2 regions of the Erwinia sp. E602 genome follow, and region 1 is predicted to be linked to the other one. Evidence: predicted binding sites of a transcription regulator. Region 1 holds the regulator's gene; the other holds the start of a gene.
The links. The regulator ArgR, encoded in region 1, controls arginine synthesis, uptake and breakdown. The targets are predictions, from matches to a motif close to ANTGAATAAAAATACANT.

Region 1 (14,903 bases):
ATCCTTAAGGCGAAAGCCCGTAAGGATCTGCTGGAAGAGCTCTCTACCGCGCTGGCAGCGCACCAGGTCAGCAAGTTTAAAGCGGCCTGGCGTGAAGGTAAGCCGATCGCCAACGGTGCCGTTCCGGCCTACGGCGCGACCGATACCCCGGAAATGCTGGTGCTGCTGAACAACTACACCGTGCTGAGCTCGGCGCAGCAGGTGGCGCTCTCCCGTCTGCCGAAAGGCACCGCGGTGGACGATGCGGCGGTCGAGAAAGCGGTGCGTAACCTGCTGATGACCGAAGACTTCGCGCTGATCGCCAAACTGCAGCGTCATGCCCGCGCGGCGATTGAGAACTACAGCGATGAGCAGCTCTCCTGCCTGATCGCCGCCAAGCGTATGGCGGACTATAAGGCTGCCCTGACCCAGCGTAATATTCGCTCGATGGACAGCCTGGCCACCTACGGCTGGATCATTTACCAGGACGCGCGTAACCGCGAGGTGCTGGGCGGGCTGCCGGACTTTGAAGAACTGTTTGCCCGTGCCGCACTGCCGGAACTGGCTGCCGCAGTGGGCAAATTAGCCTGATAATAAGACCAGAACCCTGACGGCCGGCGCGCCCGGCGGTCAGGGGTAACTGAACACGACGAAACGGGATTGAGTTACACGACATTATGAAAATTCCTTATATTCCTGAAGACGCGCCATTCAATGGCGAGCAGAAATTCTGGCTGGCTGGTTTCCTCGCCGGTTTACATTCGCGCCTGCTGGTGCTGGAAGACAAGCCGCAGGCCGGTGCTGCCGCTGCGGCAACCACGCAACTGCATATCCTGTTCGGTTCGCAAACCGGCAACGCCGAAGCGCTGGCCCAGACTGCGGCAAAAGCCGCACGTGCCAAAGGCCTGGTACCGGTCGTTCAGGGGTTGGGTGAAGTGGACATCGAGGTGTTCGCCAGCATGCGTCACGTGCTGATCGTTACCTCCACCTACGGTGAAGGTGAGATGCCGGACAACGCCGAAATGTTCTGGCAGGCACTTTCCGCCAGCACCGCGCCGCGTCTGGAGCAGATGCACTTCGCGGTACTGGCGATTGGTGATACCAGCTACGATGGCTTCTGCCAGTCCGGGAAGTTCTTCGATATGCGCCTGGAGCAGCTGGGCGCGAAGCGCGTTTACGATCGTATCGACTGCGACATCGATTTTGAAGAGCCGTCCAGCGCCTGGATTGACAGCTCGATGCCGCAGTTTGCGGCCAGCGCCGGCAGCAGCGGCACAGCGCTGGAAAACGCCCCTGAAGCGCCGGTAATTCCGGGCAGCAACAAGAATAATCCGTACGCCTCTGCGCTGGTGACCAACAAACGCCTTTCCGGCGACGCGTCAGGCAAAGAGATCCGTCACTTTGAGTTTGATCTCACCGACAGCGGCCTGAAGTATGAAGCCGGTGATGCGCTGGGCGTGATCCCGGTCAACGATCCGCTGCTGGTAGAGCTGCTGCTGGCCCAGCTGAAAGCCGATTATCAGACTCCGGTGCCGGGCTTTGACCGTAGCCTGGGTGACCTGCTGACCTATCAGTTCGAAATCTCAGAGCCGTCACGCAAGCTGATCGAATGGGTGGGCCAGAACACCACCAACCAGGAGCTGCGCCACGTGCTGCAGCATGACGATAAGGACGCGCTGGGCGTATGGCTGTGGGGCAAAGATACCCTCGACCTGCTGCAGCTGGATCTGAGCCGCACGCTGAGCAGCGCAGAGTTTGTCACCCTGCTGCGTCCGTTGCAGTACCGCGCGTACTCCATCTCCTCCAGCTCGAAGGCGCACCCGAATCAGGTGCACCTGACCGTGGCGTCGGTGCGCTACCACAGCGCCGGACGCGCGCGTAACGGCGTCTGCTCCACTTATCTGGCCGAGCGCGTGGGCCGTGGCGGCAAGCCGGCAATCTTTATCTCGCCGAATAAAGCGTTCCGCGTGCCAGCCAACAGCGCCGCGCCGATGATCATGATCGGCCCGGGCACCGGTATTGCACCGTTCCGCGCCTTCCTGCAGGAGCGTGAGGCGGCAGGCGCCACCGGCAAAAACTGGCTGTTCTTCGGCGACCAGCATCAGGAACACGACTATATCTACCAGGATGAACTGCTGGCCTGGCATGAAAGCGGCCTGCTGACCCACCTGGACCTGGCGTTCTCCCGCGATCAGGCCGAGAAAATCTACGTGCAGACCCGCATGCTGGAAAAAGGTGCTGAGCTGTTTGCCTGGCTGGAAGAAGGTGCCAGCTTCTACGTCTGTGGCGATGCGTCACGCATGGCTAAGGACGTCGACAGGGCGCTGTATGAGATCGTGGTTCAGCACGGCGGCATGTCGGCGGAACGTGCGGGCGATTACATCGACCAGCTGAAGAAAGAAAAACGTTACCTGCGCGACGTCTATTAACCGACAGAGCGGCCCGTGCTTAGGGCCGCTGCGGGTACCACCAGAAGGGGAAGCACCCTGTTCTGGCGGCAATAAAAAACGGGCCATGCGGCCCGTTTTTTTTGTTACTGCTTTGCTGTTCGGCGTTATTTGACCACGCGCAGCGCCGGGCGCCCACCGCGCGGCGGCGGCTCGTCATCCGGGCCGGCATCATCGCCGGGTACGCTGTCGTCAGGGCGATCGCCATCGATCACCGACATCACCGTTTCACTGCTGTCGTCCGCCAAGTTAGCGGCATCATGCTCGCTGACGTCATCGTAGGCCGGTTCCGGTTCAAACATGGTACCGGCACCGTTTTCACGGGCGTAGATGGCCAGAACGGCGGCCAGTGGAACAGAAACGTGTCGCGGCACGCCGCCGAAGCGGGCATTGAAGGTCACGTCATCGTTGCCCAGTTCAAGGTTGCCCACGGCACCGGGCGCAATGTTCAGTACGATCTGCCCATCGCGCGCGTACTCCAGCGGTACTCTGACGCCAGGCAGATTAATATCAACCACCAGGTGCGGCGTCAGCTGGTTTTCAAGTAACCACTCATAGAAAGCGCGCAACAGGTAAGGTCGACGGGCGGTAAGTTGCGACATTTCCATCTGGCTTAGCCCCGCGTTTGCAGGCGCATTTCACGCTCTGTTTCGGTCAGCGAGGCCAGGAAGGAGTCACGCTCAAAGACGCGGGTCATATAGCCCTTCAGCTCTTTCGAACCGGCACCGATTAACTCAATGCCCAGCAGCGGCAGACGCCACAGCAGCGGAGCCAGATAGCAGTCAACCAGGCTGAACTCGTCGCTCATAAAGAACGGCGTGCGGGCGAACAGTGGCGCAATCGCCAGCAGCTCTTCACGCAGCTGTTTGCGCGCGGTCTCGGCTTCCTGCGCCGTGCCCTGCTCAATTTTGTACATCAGGCTGTACCAGTCCTGCTCGACGCGGTGCATCATCAGACGGCTTTCACCGCGTGCAACCGGGTAAACCGGCATCAGCGGAGGGTGCGGGAAACGCTCATCGAGGTATTCCATGATGATGCGGGACTCGTACAACGTCAGTTCACGATCGACAAGCGTTGGCACGGTACGATACGGGTTGAGGTCGATCAGATCCTGCGGCAGGTTATCCGTTTCAACCTGCTCGATCTCGACACTCACGCCTTTCTCAGCCAGTACGATACGCACCTGATGGCTAAAAATGTCAGTCGGACCAGAAAACAGCGTCATTACCGAACGTTTGTTGGCAGCGACAGCCATGTAAACCTCCAAGTTTATCGAGAAAATTACTGCGAATAGCCATCCACGCGGCGACTCATTGTTGCCATTAGCCCGAAGATAGACCGCCCCTAAAACGAGTCAGGATACACGCGTCATTACCCGGCCAATAGGCACAAAGTGACACACAGTTTACCAGATTTTAGCCAGCTTGTGGGGCAGGGAACGCCGATTTGACGGGGAAAATGCCAAAGCGGAAGACGTTTCGCTTTTTTTGCAGTCACAAAATGTAAAAAACCCGGCGCCAGGCGCCGGGTTTTCGCATAACCAATTCTGCCGGAGCAGAACAGATTAACGTTTGGAGAACTGAGGACGACGACGTGCTTTACGCAGACCGACTTTCTTACGTTCAACCTGACGTGCATCACGAGTAACGAAGCCTGCTTTACGCAGTTCGCCACGCAGTGACTCGTCAAACTCCATCAGAGCGCGGGTGATACCGTGACGGATCGCACCAGCCTGACCAGAGATACCACCACCTTTAACGGTGATGTACAGATCGAATTTACCGACCATGTCCAGCAGTTCCAGCGGCTGACGAACTACCATGCGGGCAGTTTCGCGACCGAAGTACTGTTCTAATGAACGCTGGTTGATAACGATGTTACCACTGCCCGGCTTGATAAATACGCGAGCGGTAGAGCTTTTGCGGCGACCAGTGCCGTAGTTTTGATTCTCAGCCATTGCCTGTAATCCCGATTAAATGTCAAGAACTTGCGGTTGCTGTGCCGCATGGTTGTGCTCGTTGCCCGCGTAAACTTTCAGTTTACGGTACATAGCACGACCCAGCGGGCCCTTTGGCAGCATGCCTTTAACCGCGATTTCAATCACACGCTCAGGACGGCGAGCAATCATCTCTTCGAAGGTCGCTTGCTTGATACCACCGACGAAGCCGGTGTGATGGTAATAAATCTTGTCAGTACGCTTGTTACCGGTTACGGCAACTTTTTCTGCGTTCAGGACGATGATATAATCACCAGTATCGACGTGCGGAGTGTATTCCGCTTTGTGCTTACCGCGCAGACGACGAGCCAGTTCAGTCGCTAAACGACCTAAGGTTTTGCCTGTTGCGTCAACAACATACCAGTCACGTTGGACGGTTTCTGGCTTAGCTGTAAAAGTTTTCATCTAAAAGCTTACCCAAATTAAGTTACACGTTGGTGAAATCCCAAACGCTTGAATAAACGGTTGGAGCTCACACGACCATCTTGTCCAGCAAGCCCACCCCTTCGGATAGAGTTACCAGAGCACAAAGAGTTTTGGGAAAAAAACCTTTGCAGTAACGTGGGGTCGCAAGAGTATAGAGAAGTCATCCGCAAAAATCGAACGTTTTTTGCGATAAAATTCCTGTTCTGCTGCGGTCCGGATTCACGTTTCAGGGCAGATGCGGCAGGCGCAAATACTCTTCGCTCTGCATCTCCTGCAGACGGGAGACGCAGCGCTGGTATTCAAACTTCAGCCGCGTGCCCTGATAAATTTCGTACAGCGATGCTTCCGCCGAAACCACCAATTTTACGTGACGCTCGTAAAATTCATCCACCAGCGCCAGAAAGCGCCGTGCCTGGTCTTCGGTCTTGTAAATCATCACCGGCACATCATACAGCAATACGCTGTGAAAACGGCGGGAAAGCTCAATATAGTCGTGCTGGCTGCGCCCTTCCCCACACAGGGCGAGGAAATTCATCGCCAGCACCCCTTCCGCCACGCCCAGCGTCGGCAGCTGACGGTGGTTGATGGTCAGCGGCTCGTGCTCAACCCGCGGCTTACCGGCCAGCGCGACGAACATCCTCTCCATCTCTTTGCTGGTCTCTGCGCCCAGTGGCGTCATCCACAGATGGGCCGAGGTCAGGGTACGCAGGCGGTAATCGATGCCCGCATCGACGTTCATCACTTCACAGTGCTGTTTAATCATCGCAATCGCCGGCATAAAGCGTGCGCGCTGCAGGCCGTTGCGGTAGAGATCGTCCGGCGGGATGTTGGAAGTGGCCACCAGGGTGATGCCGCGGCTGAACAGCGCCTCCATCAGCGTGCCCAGCAGCATTGCGTCGGTGATGTCTGACACAAAAAATTCATCGAAGCACAGCAGGTCGGTTTCGGCTTTGAAACGATCGGCAACAATTTGCAGCGGATCGCTGTGCCCCTGCAGCTGGGTCAGCTCTTCATGCACCCGCAGCATAAAGCGGTGAAAGTGCAGCCGCTGCTTGCGCTCACCAGGAATTGACTGAAAAAAGCTGTCCATCAGCCAGGTCTTGCCACGCCCGACGCCGCCCCACATATACAGGCCCCGCACCGGCTGTTGCACCTCGGGCTTGCCTTTACCCAGCAACTTATTCAGCCTGCCCAAAAGGCCACCGCCCTGGCTCACCGCCGACGGGGTTTGCTGGCTCAACGCCTGCCAGATCCCGTTCAGACGGGTCATGGCGGCACGCTGTACCTCATCAGGCTGGTACTCACCGTTTGCCAGCGCCTGCTCATAGCGCGCCAGCGGGGACATCGTTTGCATAGTTTGGTCACATTCCCTGAAAAAAGGCCTGAACACGGCCGCCGATCGTCGAAAAAAAAGTCGCTCTACACTAAGCGAAGCAGCGGCAGGATTCCACTTCGATAACATTAGCGGTTATAGTGGTTAGTATTGATGGTGAAGGCCCTGTGAAACAACGAAGAGAAAATGGGAGTAATTTATGACGTGGGAATACGCGCTTATTGGCTTAGTGGTTGGAATTATCATCGGCGCGGTGGCAATGCGTTTTGGTAACCGCAAACTGCGTGAGCAACGCAGCCTGCAGTATGAGCTGGAAAAGAGCAAAGCCGAGCTGTCAGACTATCGTGAAGAGCTGACCAGCCACTTCGCGCACAGCGCCGAACTGCTGGACAATATGGCGCGCGATTACCGCCAGCTGTATCAGCATATGGCCAAAGGATCGAACGATCTGCTGCCAAACCTGCCGGGTGAGAAGAACCCGTTTGCCTGGCAGCTGACCGAAGCAGAAGCCGATAACGATCAGGCGCCGGTGCAGATGCCGCGCGACTATCCTGACAGCGCCACCGGCCTGCTGCGTGGTGAGCGTACCAGCACGAAATAAGCCACACTGAGAGGGGCGCACCGCGCCTCTCTGCCTGCCACCTGCCTGTACCGGCAGAACTTTCAGCACCTGCTAGCGAGAGCGTCGTCACGATGAAAAAAACATCATTTATGTTCAGCGCATTAGCCCTGAGTATGGGTATCAGCCTGGCTTCCATCCCCGTTGTGCAGGCATCGCTTCCCTCTCAGGTTCAGGGCGAGGCGCTGCCCAGCCTGGCACCGATGCTGGAGCAGGTTCTGCCTGCCGTAGTCAGCGTGCATGTTGAAGGCAGTGAAAATAAAGAGCAGCAGATCCCGGAGCAGTTGAAGCGTTTCTTCGGCCAGGGTGCGCCCGGCGCGGAACCCGGCGAGGAGCAAAAGCAGCCGTTTGAAGGGCTGGCCTCCGGGGTGATCATTAACGCCGAAAAAGGCTACGTGCTGACCAATAACCACGTGGTGGACGGGGCGGAAAAAATCCGCGTGCAGCTGAGTGACGGACGCGAGTTCGATGCCAAACTGATTGGCCGCGATGAACAGACCGACGTGGCGCTGATCCAGCTGGAGGGTGCCAGCAAGCTGACCCAGGTGAAAATCGCCGATTCAGACCAGCTGAAAGTGGGCGATTTTGCCGTCGCCATCGGTAACCCCTTCGGCCTCGGCCAGACGGCCACCTCCGGCATCGTTTCCGCGCTGGGGCGCAGCGGCCTGAACCTCGAAGGGCTGGAGAACTTTATCCAGACCGATGCGGCGATCAACCAGGGGAACTCCGGCGGCGCGCTGGTCAACCTGAACGGCGAGCTGATCGGATTGAATACCGCGATCCTCGCCTCTTCCGGCGGCAATATCGGCATCGGCTTTGCTATCCCGTCCAATATGGCGATCAACCTCGCGCAGCAGCTGATTGAGTTTGGCGAGGTGAAGCGTGGTCAGTTGGGTATTAAAGGCACCGAGATGACCGCCGATATGGCGAAGGCGTTTAACGTTGACGTGCAGCGCGGGGCCTTCGTCAACGAAGTGCTGCCGCAGTCGGCCGCGGCGAAAGCCGGTATCAAGGCCGGTGACATCATTACCCGGGTAAACGACAAAGCGATTAACAGCTTTGCCGAACTGCGGGTGAAAATTGGTACCACGCCGCCGGGCCAGGAGGTGCAGGTCACCCTGCTGCGCGAAGGTAAGCCGCTTACCGTCGGCGTTAAGCTGGATAACAGCAGCACCGCCACCAGCGCGCCGCTAACCCCGGCGCTGCAGGGTGCCACGCTGAGCGACGGCGCAGCCAAAGATGGCAGCAAAGGCGTTCACGTTGATAACGTTGAAAAATCTACCCCGGCGGCCCAGTTCGGCCTGCAGAAGGATGATGTGATCGTTGGCGTCAACCGCTCGCCGGTGCAGAACATCGCCGAGCTGCGTAAGGTGCTGGAGAGCAAACCGGCGCTGCTGGCGCTGAACGTCATCCGCGGCAATGAGAGTATTTATCTGCTGTTGCGTTAACGTCCCCGGCGGGCACCGCTACTGTGCCCGCCTCAGTCATGCTATTCTGCCCTTCGTTCATTCATTCACCGCTTAAAACCATGTTTCCTAAACTTTTGCGTTCCGTGATCTTTGGCCTGATTGTCGCCGCTGCCCTGCTGGTCGCCGTGCCCGCCCTGCGCGTGGGCGGCAACCTGCTGACGCCGCAGGTTGACAGCGCCGACGAGCAGCCCGTCAGCTATAACGCCGCGGTACGCCGCGCCGCGCCGGCGGTGGTCTACGTTTACAGCCGTAACGTCAGCAGCGGCAACGATGTGCTGGGGTCCGGGGTGATTATGGATCCGCGCGGCTATATTCTGACCAACCGTCACGTGATCAACGACGCCAGCCAGATCGTGGTACGCCTGCAGGATGGCCGCAGCCTGGTGGCGATGCTGGTCGGTTCTGACCAGCTGACCGACCTGGCGGTGCTGAAGATCAGCGCCCCCAACCTGCCTGTGATCCCGATTAATCCGCAGCGGGTGGCGCATATTGGTGACCTGGTGATGGCGATTGGCAACCCCTATAACATTGGCCAGACCGTGACCCAGGGCATCATCGGTGCCACCGGCCGCGTGGGGTTAAGCCCGTCACGTCATCAGGATTTCCTGCAGACCGACGCGTCAATCAACCGCGGCAACTCGGGCGGTGCGTTGATTAACTCGCTGGGCGAGCTGATGGGCATCAACACCCTCACCTTTGATAAAAGCAGCAACGGCGAAACGCCGGAAGGGCTCGGTTTTGCCATCCCAACCCGGCTGGCCAGCAAAATTATGGAAAAGCTGATCCGTGACGGTCGGGTGATCCGCGGCTGGATCGGCATTAATGGTGAAGAGCGTCGCCTGCCGGATCAGGTATCCGGGCTGGAACATACTCAGGGCATTCAGATTAAAGAGGTCTATCCCGGTAGCCCGGCTGCGCTGGCGGGGATGCAGGTCAATGATGTGATTACCCACGTCAACGGCCAGCCGGCGATGTCGGCGCTGGAGACGATGGATCAGGTAGCGGAGATCAGGCCGGGCACGGTGATTAAAATCACGGTGATTCGTAACGAACGTGAAATGACGCTACCGGTTACCGTTCAGGAGTATCCGCAGCAGGACAGCGGCACCCCGGCCAGTTGATCTGAGGGTTGCCCCACCGGACGGTGGGGCTGGCCGTGCAGAATTACTTAACGAACGCTTCGCCCTGGGCAATATCCTGCTTCAGGGTTTCCAGCATCCCTTCCAGCGACTGCTGTTCAAAGGCGCTGAGCGCACCGATCGGCAGGCGTTTCTCAACGCCGTTTTTACCTAACAGCAGCGGCTGTGAGAAGAAACGCGCATGTTCGCCATCGCCTTCAACGTAGGCACACTCTACCACGTTGGCTTCACCCTGCAGCGCGCGCACCAGAGACAGGCCAAATTTCGCCGCCGCCTGCCCCATCGACAGGGTAGCCGAACCGCCGCCCGCTTTCGCTTCCACTACCTCGGTACCGGCGTTCTGAATACGTTTGGTCAGGCTGGCCGCTTCCTGCTCGGAGAAGCTGACGCCCGGGATCTGCGACAGAAGTGGCAGAATGGTCACGCCCGAGTGACCGCCCACCACCGGCACGTTCAGCTGGTGCGGATCCTTACCTTTCAGCGCTGCCACAAAGGTACTGGAGCGGATGATATCCAGCGTGGTGACGCCAAACAGGCGATTCTTATCGTAAACGCCGGCTTTTTTCAGCACCTCGGCGGCAATCGCCACGGTGGTGTTCACCGGGTTGGTGATAATACCAATCAGGGCTTTCGGGCTGGTGGAGGCCACCTGCTCGACCAGGTTACGCACGATACCGGCGTTAACGTTAAACAGATCAGAGCGGTCCATGCCCGGCTTACGCGCCACGCCGGCAGAAATCAGCACCACATCGGCACCTTCCAGCGCTGGCGTGGCATCTTCACCACTGAAGCCAACGATGCTCACCGCGGTGGGAATGTGGCTGAGGTCAACCGCCACGCCGGGGGTCACCGGCGCAATATCGTACAGGGAGAGTTCTGATCCAGCCGGAAGCTGGGTTTTAAGCAGGAGGGCCAGCGCCTGGCCGATACCGCCTGCTGCACCAAGAACAGCAACTTTCATCCTAAACTCCTTATTATAAGTGCATCTGTTGAGTGCCGTAGAATCCGTCTGCCTGTGACCTTATTTTATCTGGCAGGAAAATGACGAGAGCTATGCGTGCTTTACAGTGAAAAAGCGCTAGCCGCTCGTGAATCACGGAATTTTGCGCGGTGAGAACGGCAGACGGAAAAAATCGGCGCTACCTTACACCTATAGCACTTATCGGAACAACTTCAATTTAAACACTAACAAAATGTTTACTTTTTAGTCACATCAATTCAAGGCAGGCAAATACTTTTTCGTTCCAAACTTTGTTAGACTGCGCTCCCCGGCCGGTCTGCAGACAGATTTTGTCACTTCCTGTTTGCATAAAAATTCATTTAATTGCATAATAATTTAATATCCCGCTGCGGGTATCCCTTAATAACTCACTTTTATCGGTAACCTATGCGTAATCCGTCAAAACAAGAAGAACTGATCAAGGCGTTCAAGGCCTTACTGAAAGAAGAAAAATTCAGCTCGCAGGGCGAGATCGTCAGCGCACTGCAGCACGATGGCTTTGAGAACATCAATCAGTCGAAAGTGTCGCGGATGCTGACCAAGTTCGGCGCGGTACGCACCCGCAACGCCAAAATGGAGATGGTCTACTGCCTGCCGGCGGAGCTGGGCGTGCCGACCACCACCAGCCCGCTGAAAAACCTGGTGCTGGACATCGACTATAACGATGCGCTGGTGGTGATCCATACCAGCCCCGGCGCGGCGCAGCTGATCGCCCGCCTGCTGGATTCGCTGGGCAAAGCGGAGGGTATCCTCGGCACTATCGCCGGTGATGACACCATCTTTATCACGCCTGCGCGCAGCTTTACGGTGAAACAGCTGCACGACGCGGTGCTGGTGCTGTTTGAGCAGGAGCTGTAAGCCTTAGCGCGTTGTCGCTCGTCACAGCCAGTATCAGGCCACGGCACGTGACTTCGGGCCGTTAACCCCGGTCTTATCAGTCAGAGCCGCGCCACCGCGGCTCTGACTGTTTTTCGTCTTTCCCCTTCCCCTTAAAACAGCACAATACGCTGGTTTTTTCCTGCCTGATGCGTTCTGACGGTTCACAATCACGCCAGTAGTAATGTGATCTACCACAAATAACAGCACAAATAGTTAATTTGACATATCAGTTTGATTTTTATCATATTTTTTTGATGGTGGTTAAATTTAAGGCATTGCTTATAACAACCGGTTATAAAAAAACCTATCCGAAACCAATAACCCCAACAAAAAATTATTAGCATGCTATTAATATTTCGCGTTATTAGATCTATACTTGTTTCCGTGATGCAAATCACACTAACAAGCAAAGATAATAAAATTGACGAGGAAAAATATCATGAACGTTAAAACTACTGTTGCCACCTTTGGCCTGCTTTCTGCCCTGTCATTCGGTGCTTTTGCCGCAGAATCGGTTAACACCGATCAGGCAAAAAATCTGCAGTCTGTTGGCGTGATTAGCGTCAGCGGCGTGGGCGGCTCACCGATGGATATCCGTCAGGCGCTGAACACCAAAGCCGATGCGCAAGGCGCCAGCGCCTACCGCGTGGTAGAGGCCTACAACAACGGCAACTGGCACGCCACCGCCGAACTGTATAAATAAGCCCGGCCAAACGATCATCAACAAAATCAGTACGATAACCCCAAGAATAATAAACGCTTTTTAGCCCTTTCGGTTATCGCATCACCCTTTTATGGAGTCACTATTATGAAAACTACCTTTACCATTGCTGCATTAGGTCTTGCTTCTGTTCTCTCCTTCGGTGCCAGCGCGGCCAGCCTGGTCACCAGCGAACAGGTTGCCAGCCAGAACCTGCAGCCGGTTGGCACCGTAAGCGTTAGCGGTATTGACGGCGCACCGACCGATATCCGTCAGCAGCTGTCGGAAAAAGCGGACCAGCAGGGTGCCAGCGCCTACCGGGTGATTGAGGCCTATAACAACGGCAACTATCACGCCACCGCTGAACTGTACAAATAAATAATGACGCGGGCACCTCCGTGCCCGACCGTGACATCGACGACCTGGTTAAGATGTGAAATCCCGCAGGTTGTTGAACATTGAGCTTATTGAGGAAATGAACAATGAAAATCAAAACAACCATCGCCGTGCTCGGCCTGCTCTCTACCGTTGCTTTCGGCGCGTCTGCCGCGCAGCTGGTTACCAGCGAGCAGGTACAGAATCTGCAATCTGCGGGCACCATTACCGTTAGCGGCGTCAACGGCGTACCGACCGATATCCGTCAGCAGCTGTCTGAGAAGGCGGACAAACAGGGCGCTTCTGCTTTCCGTGTGATTGAAGCACGCCTGCAGGACAACTACCACGTCACTGCCGAGCTGTATAAGTAATTCCTCGTCACCGGGCCGTCGAACGATGGCCCACTAAGACGAACCCTTTGGCCCCGCTTGTCGGGGCCCTTTTTGGCCCGCCGTCCCCAATCATCAAAGCGCAGCGTTTGTTCCCGCTGCGCTTTTGTCTGCAAGCCCCACGGCGTCTTCCCCTGACATTATCCTTCCTCCCTCAGCTACGCGCCCGATCTCTGACAACGCCTGTTACGACCACATGCCTGCCGTCGCGCCGCTTCCCCTGTGTGCTAAGTCAGGCGTAACCCCCGTGGGCCTCGCGACAGATTGCCTGCTCCTGCTCTGATCCCAGCCACTTCGATCAGGTAAGCCGGCAGCTTTCAGCCGCGATGATGGGGGATTTCAGCCAGGTAGCAGAGAGAAGACGCCATGCCAGGAAGGAAAGCCGGCAGCGTGAGCTGCCGGTGGGATTTAAATCTTGATTAGGGTGTTCTGGTATTTCTTCAGCATCGCCGCCAGCCGGGCGACCGGTTCGGTGACGCTGAGCGGAGCCTGATATTCGACCAGCTTCTGCTGATAGATATCGAACTCTGACAGCAGCCGGGTAAAGTAGTGGCGACGTTTGGTGTCGCTGCTGGCGGAGATCACCCGGTCCGCCGTGTGACGCATTTGCTTATGAAACGCCGACAGATCGGCATTGATCGGGATCTCCGCATCGCGCAGCCGCTGATGACCGATGATCAGCGTCAGTGCGAGGCGGAACTTATCGATATCACCGGGATAGAGATTCAGCAGCATAAACAGTTGCTGATAGAGCGCGGGCAGATGGTTCTCTTTGCGTCGCGCGGTGTTGGTCGTCATCGCCGCCACCGCCGCGTACATAAAGCGGTTCAGCAGGGTACGGGCCACCCGGGCCTTCGAGCTGTCGCGGATCAGCAGCAGCACCAGCAGCGCCACTATCGCACCAATCGCCTGGCCCAGCGCGCCGTCCATAAACACGCTGACCTCAAATTTCATCGGATTATCCAGCGTCAGGATGTTGATGGTGCCGACCAGTGCACCCAGCGTGCCGATCTGCCGGCGCTGGATCAGCAGCCCGGCGATAAACGCCATCACCCCCAGCGCGATCAGCAGCAGCAGCAGGCTCTGCTGGGTGGCCGGCATGATCACCATGTAGTAGAGCGATCCCAGCGGGATCGCCACGATCATGCCGTAGACAAAATCTTTCGCCATCATCACCGGGTTCGGCATACGCATCGCCAGCGCGGTGATCACCGCCAGCATCACCATTGCCCCGCTGCCCGAGGTCCAGCCGGTCCACAGCCAGAACAGCGATCCCACCCCGGTGGCAACAAAGGTACGCACGCCGTTAAGCAGCGCGTGACGGCTTTCCGCCGAACGCATCTTCACCACCGGTTCGGCGTCCAGCACCTCTTCCTCAATGCGGCTGATGCGGCTGTTGGTCTGGATCCCCTTCAGCAGCAGCAGATAACGGCTGGCGGCGCCGACCCAGCTGGTCAGCGTGGCCGGGGTATTTCTGCTGCCGCTGACGGTAATCACCCGGCGCAGGATCTTCATCCGCTTATGCACGTCAGCCACGCTGGTGACCGGCTTTTCAAAGAACAGCTGAAACTGCGGCGGCACGTATTCCGGCCGCGAGTTCTGGATCAGGAAGGTTTCGCAGGCTTGGGTAATCAGCGTCAGCGACAGGCTGTTCATCACCGTCATCCGCCGCTCCACCTTGTGCCAGCGCCCGGACTCCATCATCAGATGCGTACGCATGCCCTTCAGCGCGGTGGTGCGCCGCACCAGCCCGGCCCAGGCTTTGTCCACCTCGTCTTTATCGCCGTGCGCTACGCACAGCTGCATTAGCTGGTAGTGATCCACCAGCAGCGACTCCGCTTCGCGGTCAATATCCAGCTTGATCGAGCGCGGCGAAAACAGCAGGTCGGCGAGAATGGCGCAGACGATGCCGATGATGATCTCGCTACAGCGCTCAACGGCAAACTGCGGTGCCAGCAACAGTGAGCCGTTGGCATCTACGCTGACCACAATAATCAGCGCCGTATAGCCGGCCAGCCCCAGCGCATAGGAGTTCTCCACCTTGATCAGCGAAGAGATCCACACGCACACTCCGGCCCACAGGCAGCACAGCATCAGCATTAACGCCGGGGCACGAATGGTGGCAATCATAATGGTCAGCGCGGCGATACAG
Region 2 (14,903 bases), 690 kb from region 1:
TAAAAAAGAAGTGACCAGGCGGGCCAGCAGGCCCGCCTTTTTTATTTACGCCAGGCGCTGTTTAGCGTGCGCGATGGCCGCAGCCACCTGCTGCGGTGATACGCCGCCCTGCGCGTTACGCTTGTCGAGGCACGACTGCAGCGCCAGCACCGGATAGACGTCATCGCCAATCACGCTGCTGAACTTCTGCAGGTCGGCCAGCGACAGCGCTTCCAGCGCCACGCCCTGAGCAATGGCTTCCACCACCGCCTCACCGACGATATGGTGCGCTTCACGGAACGGTACGCCTTTGGCGACCAGGTAATCCGCCAGCTCGGTGGAGTTGGCGTAGCCCTGTTCGGCCGCTTCCTGGCAGCGCGGACGCTTCACCTGAATGCCGTCCAGCACCAGGGTAGCCATCTGCAGGCAGTCAAACCAGGTGTCGAGCGCGTCAAACAGCCCTTCCTTGTCTTCCTGCATATCTTTATTGTACGCCAGTGGCAGGCCCTTCAGCGTCATGCTCATCGCGGTCAGCGCGCCCTGCACGCGGCCGGCTTTACCGCGGATCAGCTCCAGCGCGTCCGGGTTTTTCTTCTGCGGCATCAGCGACGAGCCGGAAGTGACTTTATCCGACAGCTCAACGAAGCCCGCTTCACCGGTGTTGAAGAAGATCAGATCTTCGGCAAAACGCGACAGGTGGATCATGCCGATCGAGGCGTCAGACAGCAGCTCCAGCACGTGGTCACGGTCGGAGACGGTATCAAGGCTGTTACGGGTGGCGGAGGCAAAGCCCAGCCAGCCGGCCAGCTGCTCGCGGTCGATCTCATAGGCGGTACCCGCCAGCGCGCCGCAGCCCAGCGGGCTGACGTCGAGGCGCTTCAGGGTATCCTGCAGGCGGCTCTCATCGCGCGCCAGCATCTCCACGTAGGCCAGGCACCAGTGGGCAAAGGTCACCGGCTGCGCGCGCTGCAGGTGGGTATAACCCGGCATCACCGCGTCCTGGTTAGCTTCGGCAGTGGCGACCAGCGCCTGCTGGAACTGGCGGGTGGCGGCCAGCAGCTCGCCCACCTGCAGTTTGCACCACAGCTTCAGGTCGGTAGCGACCTGGTCATTACGGCTACGGCCGGTGTGGAGTTTTTTACCCAGCGCACCGACCTTGTCGATCAGCTTGCCTTCCACCCAGCTGTGAATATCTTCGGCGTCGCTCTCCAGAATCTGCTCCGGATTAGCGCGCACCTCTTCCAGCAGCACGTTCAGCGCGCTTTCCAGCTGCTGCTGCTCGTCTGCGGTTAATACGTTGACCGTCACCAGCGCTTTGGACCAGGCCACGGAGCCGATAATGTCCTGTTCTGCCAGACGATAGTCAAAGCGCAGTGAGTCATTAAACAGTTTAAAACGCCGATCGGCTGCCTGTGTGAACCGTCCACCCCAAAGTGCCATGTGCAGTGCTCCATTCAATTCATATGACAGGGGCGGCCGACGCCGCCCCTGATGGTATTCGGCAGGGCGGGACATGCCCGCCCGCAGGATTACTTCTTCTCGTTCAGCGCGCGGATGCGTGAAGAGAGGGAGAACAGACGGATAAAGCCGCCCGCGTGACGGTGATCGTACACTTCGTCTTCGCCGAAGGTGGCGAACTCTTCAGAGTAGAGGCTGTTAGCCGATTTCTTCTGAATCGCGGTGACCTGGCCTTTGTAGAGCTGCAGCACCACTTCACCGTTTACTTCTTCCGCCAGCGCTTCGGCAGAGGCCTGGATGGATTTACGCAGCGGCGCGAACCAGCGGCCGTCGTAAACCACATAAGACATCTCCAGGCCCAGCTGCTCGCGCCATTTGAAGCTGTCACGGTCCAGAACCAGCTGCTCTACCGCACGCAGCGCGTTAACCATGATGGTGCCGCCAGGGGTTTCGTAGCAGCCGCGGGATTTGATGCCCACCAGACGGTTTTCCACGATATCGATGCGGCCCACGCCGTGACGCGCACCGATGGCGTTCAGCTTGTCCAGGCAGCCAAACGGGCTCAGCGCTTCGCCGTTAACGGCAACCACGCGGCCTTTCTCTACGGAAACGGTGACCTGCTCAGGCTGGTCCGGTGCTTCCAGCGGATCGACGGTCCACACCCAGCAGTCTTTGTTCGGGGCATTCCACGGGCTTTCCAGCACGCCGCCTTCGGTAGAGATGTGCCAGGCGTTCTCATCACGGCTGTAGATTTTTTCCAGCGACGCGGTGGTCGGGATATTGCGCTCTTTCAGATAGTCGAGCAGCGCTTCACGGGAACGCAGGTTCCACTCACGCCATGGCGCAACTACTTTCAACTGTGGAGCCAGTGCGGTGTAGGTGGTTTCGAAACGCACCTGGTCGTTACCTTTACCGGTCGCGCCGTGGCACAGGGCATCAGCACCGACCTTCAGCGCCAGCTCAACCTGGGCTTTGGCGATGATTGGGCGCGCCATTGAGGTACCCAGCAGGTAAGTGCCTTCATACAGTGCACCGGTCTGCAGCACCGGATAAACGTACTCGCTGATAAACTCTTCACGCAGATCCACCACGTGGCACTCAGAAGCACCGGACTGCAGCGCTTTCTGCTCAACGCCTTCCAGATCTTTTGGATCCTGGCCAATATCCGCCACAAACGCCACCACTTCACAGCCGCCGTAGTTCTCTTTCAGCCAGGGAATGATCGCCGAGGTATCCAGGCCGCCGGAGTAAGCCAGTACGATTTTCTTGATGCTCTTGTCTTGCATGATAATTCCTTGATCTTCCCTTCGTCTTTCACGCTGCAGCTGCGTTGGCTTCACTCACTCACCCCGGTCACTTAGTAAACTAAGCTCCCGGGGATTCGTTCCATCGCCGCCTTGCTGCAGCATGAAATACTCGGGACAGTTAATAGTTAAGCGAGGATCCGGGTGCCGATGGACACACCGTTAAACAAATCTGGCAGCTGTTCCGCATGGCGCCAGCTGGCAATATCGACCGGACGGCCCAGCGTGCGGGCGGCATCCAGTGCTGCATTGACTTTAACAATCATTCCGTCGGTGATCACGCCGTCAGCGATCAGTTTTTCCGCTTTTGTCGCCGTCATCTCAGGGATACGCTGCTTGTCCGCGTCGAGGATGCCGCTCACGTCCGACAGCAGCACCAGATCGGCACCCAGCGTGGCCGCCAGCGCGGTGGCCGCCTGGTCGGCGTTGACGTTCATCAGCAGGCCATCCGCGGTAATGCCGATCGAGCTGACCACCGGCAGGAAGCCGGCGCTAAGCAGAGTGTTAATCAGCAGCGGCGAGCCCGCCGACGCCTGGCCCACGTGCCCCAGTTCATCATCAAACTGTGCCACCTTAACACTGTTACCGTCGCCCAGGCAGAGGCCAACAGCAGGAATGCCATGTTTTGTTGACCAGGCCAGCAGCGTTTTATTGGCGGTGCCCGCCAGCGCGCCGGTAATGATGTCAATCTGGTCGGCCGGGGTCACCCGCAGGCCGTTTTTCTTTTTCACCGGCAGCGACAGCTTGCTCATCAGCTCATCAACCAGGCAGCCACCACCGTGAACGATCAGCAACGGACGCTGATGCGTGCTACGGTAGCTGACCAGGGCATCAAACAGGCGCGTCAACGCCTCTTCGCTGTCCAGCAATACGCCACCTAACTTGATAATTAACGGACTGGTCATCAACGTAACTCGCTCTCTGTGGGTGTCTGCGTTCCGGTTGCACTGAAACGCCTGTTCAACGGCTGCGGCTGGCGATAAATTATCGGTTTCCATCTGCAGGTGGTTAATGTATTTTTATTCACTATTACTGCATGAATATTGACACTATCCTAACTCAAGGACCGGCAACAGTGAAGACAAAATTACCCCCTTTTATCGAACTATACCGCCAGCTGATTGCCACGCCCTCGATCAGCGCTACGGATATCGCCCTCGATCAGAGTAATCAGACTTTAATCAATTTGCTGGCAGGCTGGTTCCGTGACCTGGGCTTCACCACCGAGGTCCAGCCGGTGCCCGGCACGCGCAATAAATTCAACCTGCTGGCAAAGAGCGGTGACGGTGCCGGCGGCCTGCTGCTGGCCGGCCATACCGACACCGTACCGTTCGACGATGGCCGCTGGACGCGCGATCCGTTCACCCTTACCGAACATGATAATAAGCTCTACGGGCTGGGCACCGCCGATATGAAAGGCTTCTTCGCCTTCATCTTAGACAGCCTGCGTGACGTTGAGGTGTCTCAGCTTAAAAAGCCGCTCTATATCCTCGCCACCGCCGATGAAGAGACCTCAATGGCCGGCGCGATGTACTTCGCCAGCACCACCGCGATTCGTCCGGACTGCGCGATCATCGGCGAACCGACCTCGCTGAAGCCGGTGCGCGCCCACAAGGGCCACCTCTCCAAAGCGATCCGCATCCAGGGCCAGTCCGGCCACTCCAGCGATCCGGCACGCGGCGTCAACGCCATTGAACTGATGCACGAGTCAATCACCCAGCTGATGGGCCTGCGCAACACCCTGAAAGAGCGCTATCACCACGACGGTTTTGCCATCCCCTACCCGACCATGAACTTTGGTCACATCATCGGCGGCGATGCGCCAAACCGCATCTGCGCCTGTTGCGAACTGCATATGGATATTCGCCCGCTGCCGGGGCTGACGCTGAGCGATCTGGATGGCTTACTGCAGGAGGCGCTGGAGCCGGTCAGCGCCCGCTGGCCGGGCCGACTCACCGTCGGTGAGATGCACCCGCCGATCCCGGGCTACGAGTGCCCGCCTGACCATCAGCTGGTGCAGGTGGTGGAGAAACTGCTGGGCGTGCAGACCGAAGTGGTTAACTACTGCACCGAGGCCCCGTTTATTCAGCAGCTGTGCCCGACGCTGGTGCTGGGCCCGGGATCGATCAACCAGGCGCATCAGCCGGATGAATATCTCGACACCGCTTTTATTAAACCGACCCGCGCGCTGATTAGCCAGGTGGTCCATCATTTCTGCTATCACTGAGTGAAAAATGGGGTAATCAGCTGCAAAAACAGCGCATTGCCCCCGAATTGTATTATTCCGGTCGATAAGAATAACTTATCCCGCTTCGCTGTAATTAAATTTCATAAATTACCGCTATTTAGCGGCACGTTATCACCTGTTTAAGTCAATTGACGAAAGGTTCTTAACGTGGCTAGATAAAAGACTAAGTTATGCCCACAAGGGTGAAATAAAGTTACAGATAAGAAAAAGGGTGTCAGGGGTCATATGAACGAACAATATTCCGCAATGCGTAGTAACGTCAGTATGCTCGGCAAACTGCTCGGGGATACTATCAAGGATGCACTGGGAGAGAACATCCTGGAACGGGTGGAGACCATCCGTAAGCTTTCCAAGTCATCGCGTGCGGGAAATGACGCCGACCGTCAGGCGCTGCTGACCACGCTGCAAAACTTGTCCAACGATGAGCTGCTGCCGGTAGCCCGCGCCTTCAGCCAGTTCCTTAACCTGACCAACGTGGCCGAGCAGTACCACACTATTTCACCCAACGGCGAAGGGGCCAATAATCCGCAGGTGCTGGCACAGACCTTTGCGCGTCTGAAACAGCAGCCGGACCTGACGGAAGCGGACGTTCGCCAGGCGGTGGAATCCCTGTCGCTGGAACTGGTGCTGACCGCTCACCCGACGGAGATCACCCGTCGTACCCTGATTCATAAACTGGTGGAAGTGAACAGCTGCCTGAAGCAGCTCGATCACAACGACCTGTCCGACTACGATCGCGGCAAGATCATGCGCCGCCTGCGTCAGCTGGTTGCCCAGGCCTGGCACACCGATGAAATTCGTAAATACCGCCCGACCCCGGTCGATGAAGCCAAGTGGGGCTTTGCGGTGGTGGAAAACAGCCTGTGGGACGGCGTGCCGCAGTTCCTGCGCGAGCTGGACGAGCAGGTGGAAGCCTCCTTCGGCTACACCCTGCCGGTCGATTTCGTGCCGGTGAAATTTACCTCGTGGATGGGCGGCGACCGTGACGGCAACCCGAACGTGACCGCCACAGTCACCCGCCACGTGCTGCAGCTGAGCCGCTGGAAAGCCTGCGACCTGTTCCTGCGCGATATCGCCGTGCTGGTCTCCGAGCTGTCGATGTCCGAATGTACCCCGGAAGTCCGCGAGCTGTGCGGTAATCCGGAGGCGCTGGAGCCGTACCGCGAGATCATGAAAAACCTGCGCGGCCAGCTGATGAGCACCCAGGCCTACCTGGCCCGCCGCCTGAAGGGCGAGCGCCTTCCGCGCCCGGCCGACCTGCTGATCTCCAACGACCAGCTGTGGGACCCGCTCTACACCTGTTTCCAGTCGCTGCAGGCCTGTGGCATGGGTATCATCGCCAACGGCCAGCTGCTCGATACCCTGCGCCGCGTGAAGTGCTTCGGCGTGCCGCTGGTGCGCATTGACCTGCGTCAGGAGAGCACCCGTCACACCCAGGCGATCGCCGAAATTACCCGCTACCTGGGTCTCGGCGACTACGAAAGCTGGTCAGAAGCCGACAAGCAGGCGTTCCTGATCCGCGAACTGAACTCCAAGCGCCCGCTGACGCCGCTGAAGTGGGAGCCGACCGCCGATACCCAGGAAGTGCTGGATACCTGCCGCGTCGCCGCCGAAGTGCCGCAGGGCTCGATCGCCGCCTACGTGATCTCGATGGCGAAAACGCCGTCCGACGTGCTGGCGGTGCATCTGCTGCTGAAAGAAGCCGGTATTCCTTACGCAATGCCGGTGGCACCGCTGTTTGAAACCCTCGACGACCTGAACAACGCCAACGAGGTAATGGGCCAGCTGCTGAACATCGACTGGTACCGCGGCCTGATTCAGGGCAAACAGATGGTGATGATTGGCTACTCCGACTCGGCGAAAGATGCCGGCGTAATGGCCGCCAGCTGGGCGCAGTATGAAGCGCAGGAAAAACTGATTAACACCTGTGAGCAGGCCGGGATTACCCTGACCCTGTTCCACGGACGCGGCGGCAGCATCGGCCGCGGTGGCGCACCGGCGCACGCCGCGCTGCTGTCACAGCCCCCGGGCAGCCTGAAGGGTGGCCTGCGCGTCACCGAACAGGGCGAGATGATCCGCTTTAAGTTCGGCCTGCCGGAAGTGACCATCAGCAGCCTGGCGCTGTATACCGGTGCCATTCTTGAAGCCAACCTGCTGCCGCCGCCGCAGCCAAAAGACGAGTGGCGTCAGGTGATGGCGCAGCTGTCGGAGGTCTCCTGCAGGATGTACCGCGGCTACGTGCGCGAACATGACGACTTCGTGCCCTACTTCCGCTCGGCCACCCCGGAGCTGGAGCTGGCCAAGCTGCCGCTGGGTTCCCGCCCGGCCAAGCGCCGCCCGACCGGCGGCGTCGAGTCGCTGCGCGCCATTCCGTGGATCTTCGCCTGGACGCAGAACCGCCTGATGCTGCCGGCCTGGCTGGGCGCCGGTGCCGCGCTGCAGAAAGCGATGGCCGACGGCCATCAGGATCGGCTGGAAGTGATGTGCCGCGACTGGCCGTTCTTCTCCACCCGCATCGGCATGCTGGAGATGGTCTACTCCAAAGCCGACCTGTGGCTGGCGGAGTACTACGATCAGCGCCTGGTGGACAAATCCCTGTGGCCGCTGGGTAAACAGCTGCGCGACCAGCTGGACTCGGACATCAACGCGGTGCTGACCATCGCCAACGACTCACATCTGATGGCCGACCAGCCGTGGATCGCCGAGTCCATTGCGCTGCGTAACGTCTACACCGATCCGCTGAACGTGCTGCAGGCTGAACTGCTGCACCGTTCACGCCAGCTGGAAGAGGCCGGCGAACCGGACGCGCGCATCGAGCAGGCGCTGATGGTCACCATCGCCGGCGTGGCGGCGGGCATGCGTAACACCGGCTAGGCAACGGATACCATCAGCAAAAAAGGACGCTTGCGCGTCCTTTTTTTGTTTTAGTCGCTCGCTAACGGGCGGTCAGGATGCCGCTACCGCCGTGTTCGGCCGTACGCCCAGCGTATGGCAGATGGCGTAGCTCAGCTCGGCGCGGTTCAGGGTGTAAAAGTGAAAGTCCTTCACCCCTTCACGGCTGAGGATCCTGACCATATCCATCGCCACGTTGGCACCGACCATCTTGCGCGTTTCGGGATCGTTATCCAGCCCCTCAAACATCTGCGTCATCCAGCCCGGCACGCGCACGTTGGTCATGGCGGCGAAACGCTGCAGCTGCTTAAAGTTGGAGACCGGCAGGATGCCCGGCACGATCTCCGCGTCGATACCCGCCGCCACGCAGCGGTCGCGGAAGCGCAGGTAGCTCTCGACGTCGAAGAAGAACTGGGTGATGGCGCGGCTCGCCCCGGCATCGATTTTACGCCTGAGGTTGATCAGGTCAGCCTGGGCGCTTCTGGCTTCCGGGTGCACTTCCGGGTAAGCCGCCACCGAGATATCGAAATCCCCGACCTCCTTCAGCAGCGAGACCAGATCCGCCCCGTACATTTCCGGCTTGCCGGCACCCGGCGGCAGATCGCCGCGCAGCGCCACGATATGGCGGATACCGTTATTCCAGTAGTCGCTGGCAATCGCGCGCAGCTCATCGCGGCTGGCGTCGATGCAGGTCAGGTGCGGTGCCGCTTCCAGCCCGGTGCGATCCTTGATGCCTTTGATGATGCTGTGGGTACGGTCGCGCTCGCCGGAGTTGGCACCGTAGGTCACCGAAACAAATTTCGGCTTCAGGCTGCTCAGGCGATCGATCGAGCTCCACAGGGTTTCTTCCATTTCAGTGGTGCGCGGCGGAAAGAATTCAAACGAGACATTAATCTGTCCGTTAATCTCGGCCAGACTCTGATTCAGTGCTTCGCGCTGATTTGCATGGAAAAAACTCATACCTGTTATCCTCATCGATCGCTGCAGAACAAATATTGCCCGACAAACGTCTATCCATTCAGACGTCCAGACATTCAAAATGACGGAATCTGGTTATTCAGTCAACAGCTAAATGCGCAAAGGCAGTGACGAATTCTCAGGCAGGTTGAAGGATTCTCATGATGCAGGCAGGCGGACCAAAAAACCGTGAGGCAGGACAAACAACGGTAGCAGTCAGTCAAAACGCTGAGAGACTGCCTGTGGCAGGCGTTAATACCTGTGAACCTGTCCCGTCGGTTGTCGCAACAGATTCACAGGCCGGGCAGGCGGCCCGGCACGCGTCATCGAAATACAGGCCGCTACGGGCAGATTACAGCAGCTGAGCCAGGCGATTGAGATCGGACTGAATCGCCCCGGCAGTGACGTCACGGCCGGCACCCGGCCCGCGGATCACCAGCGGGTTATCGCGATACCAGCGGCTCTCGATGGCAAACACGTTGTCACACGGCAGCAGCGCGGCCAGCGCGTGGTCCGGGCGTACCGCTTCCACGCCGACGCGCGCCTTGCCGTTAGCATCGAAGCGCGCCACGTAGCGCAGCACCAGCCCCAGCTCCTGCGCCGCTTCATAGCGCTGCAGCATCTGCTCGTTGAGCACGTCGCTGTTTTCGAAGAAGTCGTCGGCGGTGCCGGCCTGGCAGCCCTCCGGCACCAGCGATTCAACGCGCACCTGGCCCGGTTCAATATCGTAGCCCGCTTCACGCGCCAGAATCACCAGCTTGCGCATCACGTCCTGACCGGAGAGGTCGACGCGCGGATCGGGCTCGGTCAGCCCCTGCTGCCAGGCCTGGTCCACCAGCTCGGTAAAGGGCACCGAACCGTCAAACTGCAGGAACAGCCACGACAGCGTGCCGGAGAAAATACCGCTGATCGACAGAATACTGTCGCCGCTTTCGCGCAGATCGCGCACCGTATGGTTGACCGGCAGCCCGGCACCGACGGTGGCGTTATACAGCCAGTGGCGTCCGGTCTTGGCAAAGGCATCGCGGATTTGACGGTAGTCAACGCCGCTGGACGCCCCGGCCACCTTATTGGCACCGATCACGTGGAAACCGTAGCTGGCAAAATCCAGGTACTGTGCCGCCAGCGTCTCACTGGCGGTCACGTCCAGCACCACCAGGTCGTCGAACGGGTGTGCACGCATCCACAGGAACAGCGACTCCTGATCCAGCGCCTCGGACTCAGTCTCAAAGAACGCCAGTGCGCGGCTGGCGTCCAGCCCCGCGTAGTTAAGCAGGCTGCGGCGGCTGTCCACCACCCCGGCCAGCACAAATTCAAAGCCGGTACGCGCCGACAGCGTCTCCTGCTCGCGGGCGAACAGCTCCAGCCAGCGTGAGCCGATGTTGCCTTTACCAAACAGCACCAGCCCGACCTGCTTCTCGGCGCGGAACAGCGTCTGGTGCAGCCCGCGGATAAGGTGTTCGGTTGGGCCAACGCGCAGCACCGCCACCAGGCTGATCCCCTCCTCAGACTGCCAGATAAACTCTACCGGCTGGTCTTTCATCTGCTGCCAGAAACGGTGGCTGTGCAGCGGATTACGGCAGACGCCGGCCCCGACCATCGCCACCAGCGCCATACCGTCACGCAGCTGCAGGCGTCCCGGTAACCCGGCATCCTGCAGCAGCGTCAGCGCGCTGTTAACCACTTCCGAGGTGTAACACAGCTGCAGCAGGTTGCGATCGGGATGGATACCGGTCGCCAGCGGGCGCACCTGGGCGCGCTTCAGCAGCTGGTCGATCTCTTTATGCAGAATGGTAAAGTCGTGCTGCGGTGGCACCTGGAACTCAATCAGGCAGACGTCATCATGGCTGGTGACGATGCGCGCACCGGTACCGGACGCCAGCACCCGCTCAATACGGGTCGAGCCCTGCTCCGGCTGATAGCTGCAGCGCAGCTGTAAATCGATATTGCTGGCCGACACCGGCTGCAGGGTGCGGGTGTGCAGCACCGGCGCGGCCAGGCGCGCCAGCTCGCTGGCCTCGTCCAGCCGCAGCAGCGGCAGCAGGCAGGCATCTTTCACCTTACGCGGGTCGGCGCTGTACACCCCGGCCACGTCACTCCAGATGGTCACCCGCGTGGCCCCGGCCAGCGCGCCGATCTGCGTCGCCGAATAGTCGCTGCCGTTGCGCCCGAGCAGCACCGTTTCACCGGCGTCGCTGCGGCTGATAAAGCCGGTCACCACCAGGCGGTGCGAGCCGCGCTGTGCCATCAGTTGCTGCAGCAGCGGCAGGGATTTCGCTTCATCCACCTGCGGCTGAGCGGCGCGCTCCGCACGCAGAAAATCTCGGGCGTCCAGCCAGGAGGACTCAATATCGCGCTGGTTGAGCACCGCCGACATCAGCCGCGCCGACCAGATCTCACCGTGGCCAACCACTTCGGCATATACCGCTTCACTGATTTCGCCGTCCAGCAGCGCGGCCAGCCGCTCCAGATCGTGGATAAAGGTGCCAGTCAGCGGCTCGGCGATCTCAGCAGGTAACAGGCTGGTAATCAGTTCACTTTGATAACGACGCAGCGCCTGCTGTACCTGATGGGCCGACAGCCGATCGCTGTGGCTCAGCTTTAACCAGCTGATTAACTGGTTGGTGGTACTGCCGGCCGCCGACACCACCATCAGATCGCCCGGCTGGCTGTATTCCGCCATAATCCCGGCCACCCGCTGATAGCATTTCGCATCCGCCAGACTGCTGCCGCCAAACTTATGTAACTGACGTGAACGTCCTGCCCCTGCTGAATAACTCATGCTTACCTCTTGGCCGCAATCCGGAAGGCATTATCCAGATCGGCAATTAAATCTTCATGATCCTCAATCCCCACGGAGATACGCAGCAGCGACTCGGAAATCCCGGCCTGCGCACGCGCCTCGGCTGACATACCCGCGTGGGTCATGGTCGCCGTGTGGGAGATCAGGCTCTCAACGCCACCCAGCGACTCCGCCAGGGTGAACAGTTCCAGCGCTTTCAGGAAGCGGCGTAGCGTCGCCTCATCACCGTCAAACTCAAAACTGAGCATCGCGCCGAAGCCTTTCTGCTGCTTCACCGCAAACTCATGTCCTGCATTGGACGGCAGAGAAGGATGATACAACTTTTTCACCAGCGGTTGCTGCTGCAGATAGTCCACAATCGCCAACGCGTTGCGCTGAGCTGCCGCGATACGCGGTGCCAGCGTGCGCAGGCCGCGCAGCAGCAGATAGCTGTCAAACGCCGCACCGGTGACGCCGATATTGTTCGCCCACCAGGCCAGCGTTGTAACATGCTCTGGATCTTTGGCAATCACCGCCCCCGCCACCACGTCCGAGTGGCCGTTCAGGTACTTGGTACAGGAGTGGATCACCAGATCCGCGCCCAGCGCCAGCGGGTTCTGCAGCGCCGGGCTGAGGAAGGTGTTATCCACCACGCTAATCGCGCCGGCCTCGGCCGCGGCTTTACAGATCGCAGCAATATCCACCACGCGCAGCAGCGGGTTGCTCGGGCTTTCCACCAGCACCAGCTTTGGCTTCTCCGCCAGCGCGGCCTGCAGGGCCGCTTCATCACCCTGATCGACGAACTTCACGCGATAAGCACCGCGCTTGCTCAGGCTGTCGAACAGACGATAGCTACCGCCGTAACAGTCGTGCGGTGCCACCAGCAGGTCACCCGGCTGCAGGAATACGGTGGTCACCAGATGGATCGCCGACATACCGGTATTGGTCATTACCGCACCGGCACCGCCTTCCAGATCGGCCAGCGCACGCTGCACCACATCACGGGTCGGGTTACCGCGGCGTGAATAGTCATGGGCGCGCGGCTCGTTAAAATCGGTGAAGTTATACGTACTGGAGAGGTGAATCGGTGGGACAACGCAGCCATATTGCTCGTCGTCATTCAAACCGCTACGTACTGCGATAGTTGCCTGTTTACGCGTCATGGTGCATATATTCCTGCAGGTCGGGAAGAAGATGGCATATAGAGTAAAGCGGGGCACAATAGACGTCAATACATCTGGACATCTAAATGTCTTTGCGTATAGATTGAGCAACGGACCAATAACCGCTAGAATTATGCCGAAATCCCCCGCAGAAAGTGGTGTCATCCCGGTGTGATGGCCACCGACTTCGGGCATAATTAGCCGGTTTTCGGCATTTTCACTTTCATACGATGATTAAGGTAGCCCATGGCTGAATGGAACGGCGAATATATCAGCCCTTACGCTGAGCACGGTAAGAAGAGCGAGCAGGTCAAAAAAATCACGGTATCCATCCCGTTAAAAGTCCTGAAAATTTTGACGGACGAGCGCACGCGCCGCCAGGTCAACAACCTGCGCCATGCCACCAACAGCGAACTGCTGTGTGAAGCGTTCCTGCACGCCTTCACCGGACAGCCGCTGCCGGACGACATCGACCTGCGTAAAGAGCGCAGCGACGAGATTCCCGAAACGGCCAAGGCGATCATGCGTGAGATGGGCGTCGATCCGGACACCTGGGAGTACTGAGTTCCGCCACTCAGTCGCTGCCGGCCACGTGCCCCGCTGAAAAGGGGGACGTGGCCCGCGCCAGCACCGATCTCCCGCTCCGCTGGCTGGCACCCTGTTCCTGCCCTTCCCCCCTCTGCTGTCATCCTCCCTTTGCCTTACCTCTGACGATCTACGCTTTTACCGAACGCTATCTGCCTGACGCACGCGCACCGTGCTATCCCTGATGACGTTTTGTCGCACAGGCCCGGCCTTATCCCCTGCTGCCCCCCATTCGGGGACTGTTTTCTCCCGCCATCACTGAGCAGGCTATGAGATCCGTCTCAGATAAGAAAAGGAATCTACCATGTGTACCCGTGTCTTTATGAATATGCACCCTGACTATCTGGTCAGCGCGCGTGGGCTGGACTTCTTTGGCCCGGCCGATCCCGCGCTGGTGATCACCCCGCGCGGCATTGAGCACAGCGGCAGCGACGAACCGGATGCGCTGTGCTGGCAGACGCGCTACGGCAGCGTGATGATTTACGCCAGCGGCCTGTTTCCGATGGATGGCATCAACGAAATGGGGCTGGCAGGCCACACGCTCTATTACAATAACGGCAAACAGCAACAGCGCGACAATCAGGACAAACCGCAGCTGGACAGCCGTGCCTGGCTCAGCTGGCTGCTGGATAACCACGCCACGGTGGCGGAAGCGGTGGCAGGATTAGAAAACGTGCGGCTGGTTGCCAGAAAACTGCCGATTGATTACGCCACCGATACCAAACATATTGCGCTGGAGGATACCAGCGGCGACTCGGCGATTATTGAGATCGATGACGGCAAGGTGAACATCTACCATCATCGTGAATACCGGGTAATGACCAATCCGCCATCTTATGCGCAACAGCTGGCTAACCTGGAAAAGTACCGCTTTACGGATGCCGACCACTATCCGGCCACACAAAGCCCGCAGGACCGCTTTGTCCGCGCCACCCTGCATCTGCGCAACCTGCCGGAACCACACAGCGCCGACCAGGCTCGGGGGTTTGTGCAGTCGGTACTGTCCAACCAGGCCTTCCCGGTGGGCTACCCGGATATGGACGATCCGATGGTGCGCGAAGTCAGCGCCGCCTATCAGCGGTACTCACGCTATCCCGGTGAGAACAGAGGCACCGCCACCTACTGGAGCACCCTTACCGACCTCAGCCGGGGGGAATACTGGTTTAAGTCGGTGTTCGCGGCATCCTCCGTGTATGTGAAGCTGCAGGAGATAGACTTCAGCGCCGGCCAGCCGGTGCGCCAGCTCGACCATCTGCAGCACTACGCCGAACGCGGGTTACAGGGGAACATTCTGGCGCAGCTGACGCCCTGCTGAGCGCCCATAAAAAAACCCGGCCGAAGCCGGGTTTTTTCTGCATCAGAAACGGCAGGCCGCTTCCGAAAGGCGTCTTACTTGGCGCCTGGGATGCTGAAACGCTTGTTGAAGCGGTCAACACGGCCACCGGTAGCAACGTCACGCTGCTTACCAGTGTAGAACGGGTGGCATGCGCCACACACGTCCAGGTTCAGGTCGCGACCCACGGTAGAGCGGGTTT

Region 2: argE (acetylornithine deacetylase) is a predicted target of ArgR. The motif match lies at 3,752-3,769, and genes of this name have one in related genera.

Annotation. Positions count from the first base shown of each region.
Region 1 is NZ_CP046582.1:473,821-488,723, reverse strand. It holds gene GKQ23_RS03660 (glutamate synthase-related protein) at 1-570, shown strand, start outside; gene GKQ23_RS03655 (sulfite reductase subunit alpha) at 657-2,408, shown strand; gene sspB (ClpXP protease specificity-enhancing factor) at 2,534-3,034, opposite strand; gene sspA (stringent starvation protein SspA) at 3,040-3,681, opposite strand; gene rpsI (30S ribosomal protein S9) at 3,991-4,383, opposite strand; gene rplM (50S ribosomal protein L13) at 4,399-4,827, opposite strand; gene zapE (cell division protein ZapE) at 5,075-6,202, opposite strand; gene zapG (Z-ring associated protein ZapG) at 6,381-6,782, shown strand; gene degQ (serine endoprotease DegQ) at 6,875-8,248, shown strand; gene degS (outer membrane-stress sensor serine endopeptidase DegS) at 8,329-9,390, shown strand; gene mdh (malate dehydrogenase) at 9,434-10,369, opposite strand; gene argR (transcriptional regulator ArgR) at 10,796-11,266, shown strand; gene yhcN (peroxide/acid stress response protein YhcN) at 11,727-11,990, shown strand; gene yhcN (peroxide/acid stress response protein YhcN) at 12,096-12,365, shown strand; gene yhcN (peroxide/acid stress response protein YhcN) at 12,470-12,733, shown strand; gene aaeB (p-hydroxybenzoic acid efflux pump subunit AaeB) at 13,160-14,903, opposite strand, start outside.
Region 2 is NZ_CP046582.1:4,627,625-4,642,527, forward strand. It holds gene argH (argininosuccinate lyase) at 46-1,419, opposite strand; gene GKQ23_RS22815 (argininosuccinate synthase) at 1,509-2,723, opposite strand; gene argB (acetylglutamate kinase) at 2,870-3,646, opposite strand; gene argE (acetylornithine deacetylase) at 3,817-4,968, shown strand; gene ppc (phosphoenolpyruvate carboxylase) at 5,215-7,863, shown strand; gene metF (methylenetetrahydrofolate reductase) at 7,936-8,841, opposite strand; gene GKQ23_RS22840 (bifunctional aspartate kinase/homoserine dehydrogenase II) at 9,191-11,620, opposite strand; gene metB (cystathionine gamma-synthase) at 11,623-12,783, opposite strand; gene metJ (met regulon transcriptional regulator MetJ) at 13,030-13,347, shown strand; gene GKQ23_RS22855 (linear amide C-N hydrolase) at 13,673-14,683, shown strand; gene rpmE (50S ribosomal protein L31) at 14,758-14,903, opposite strand, start outside.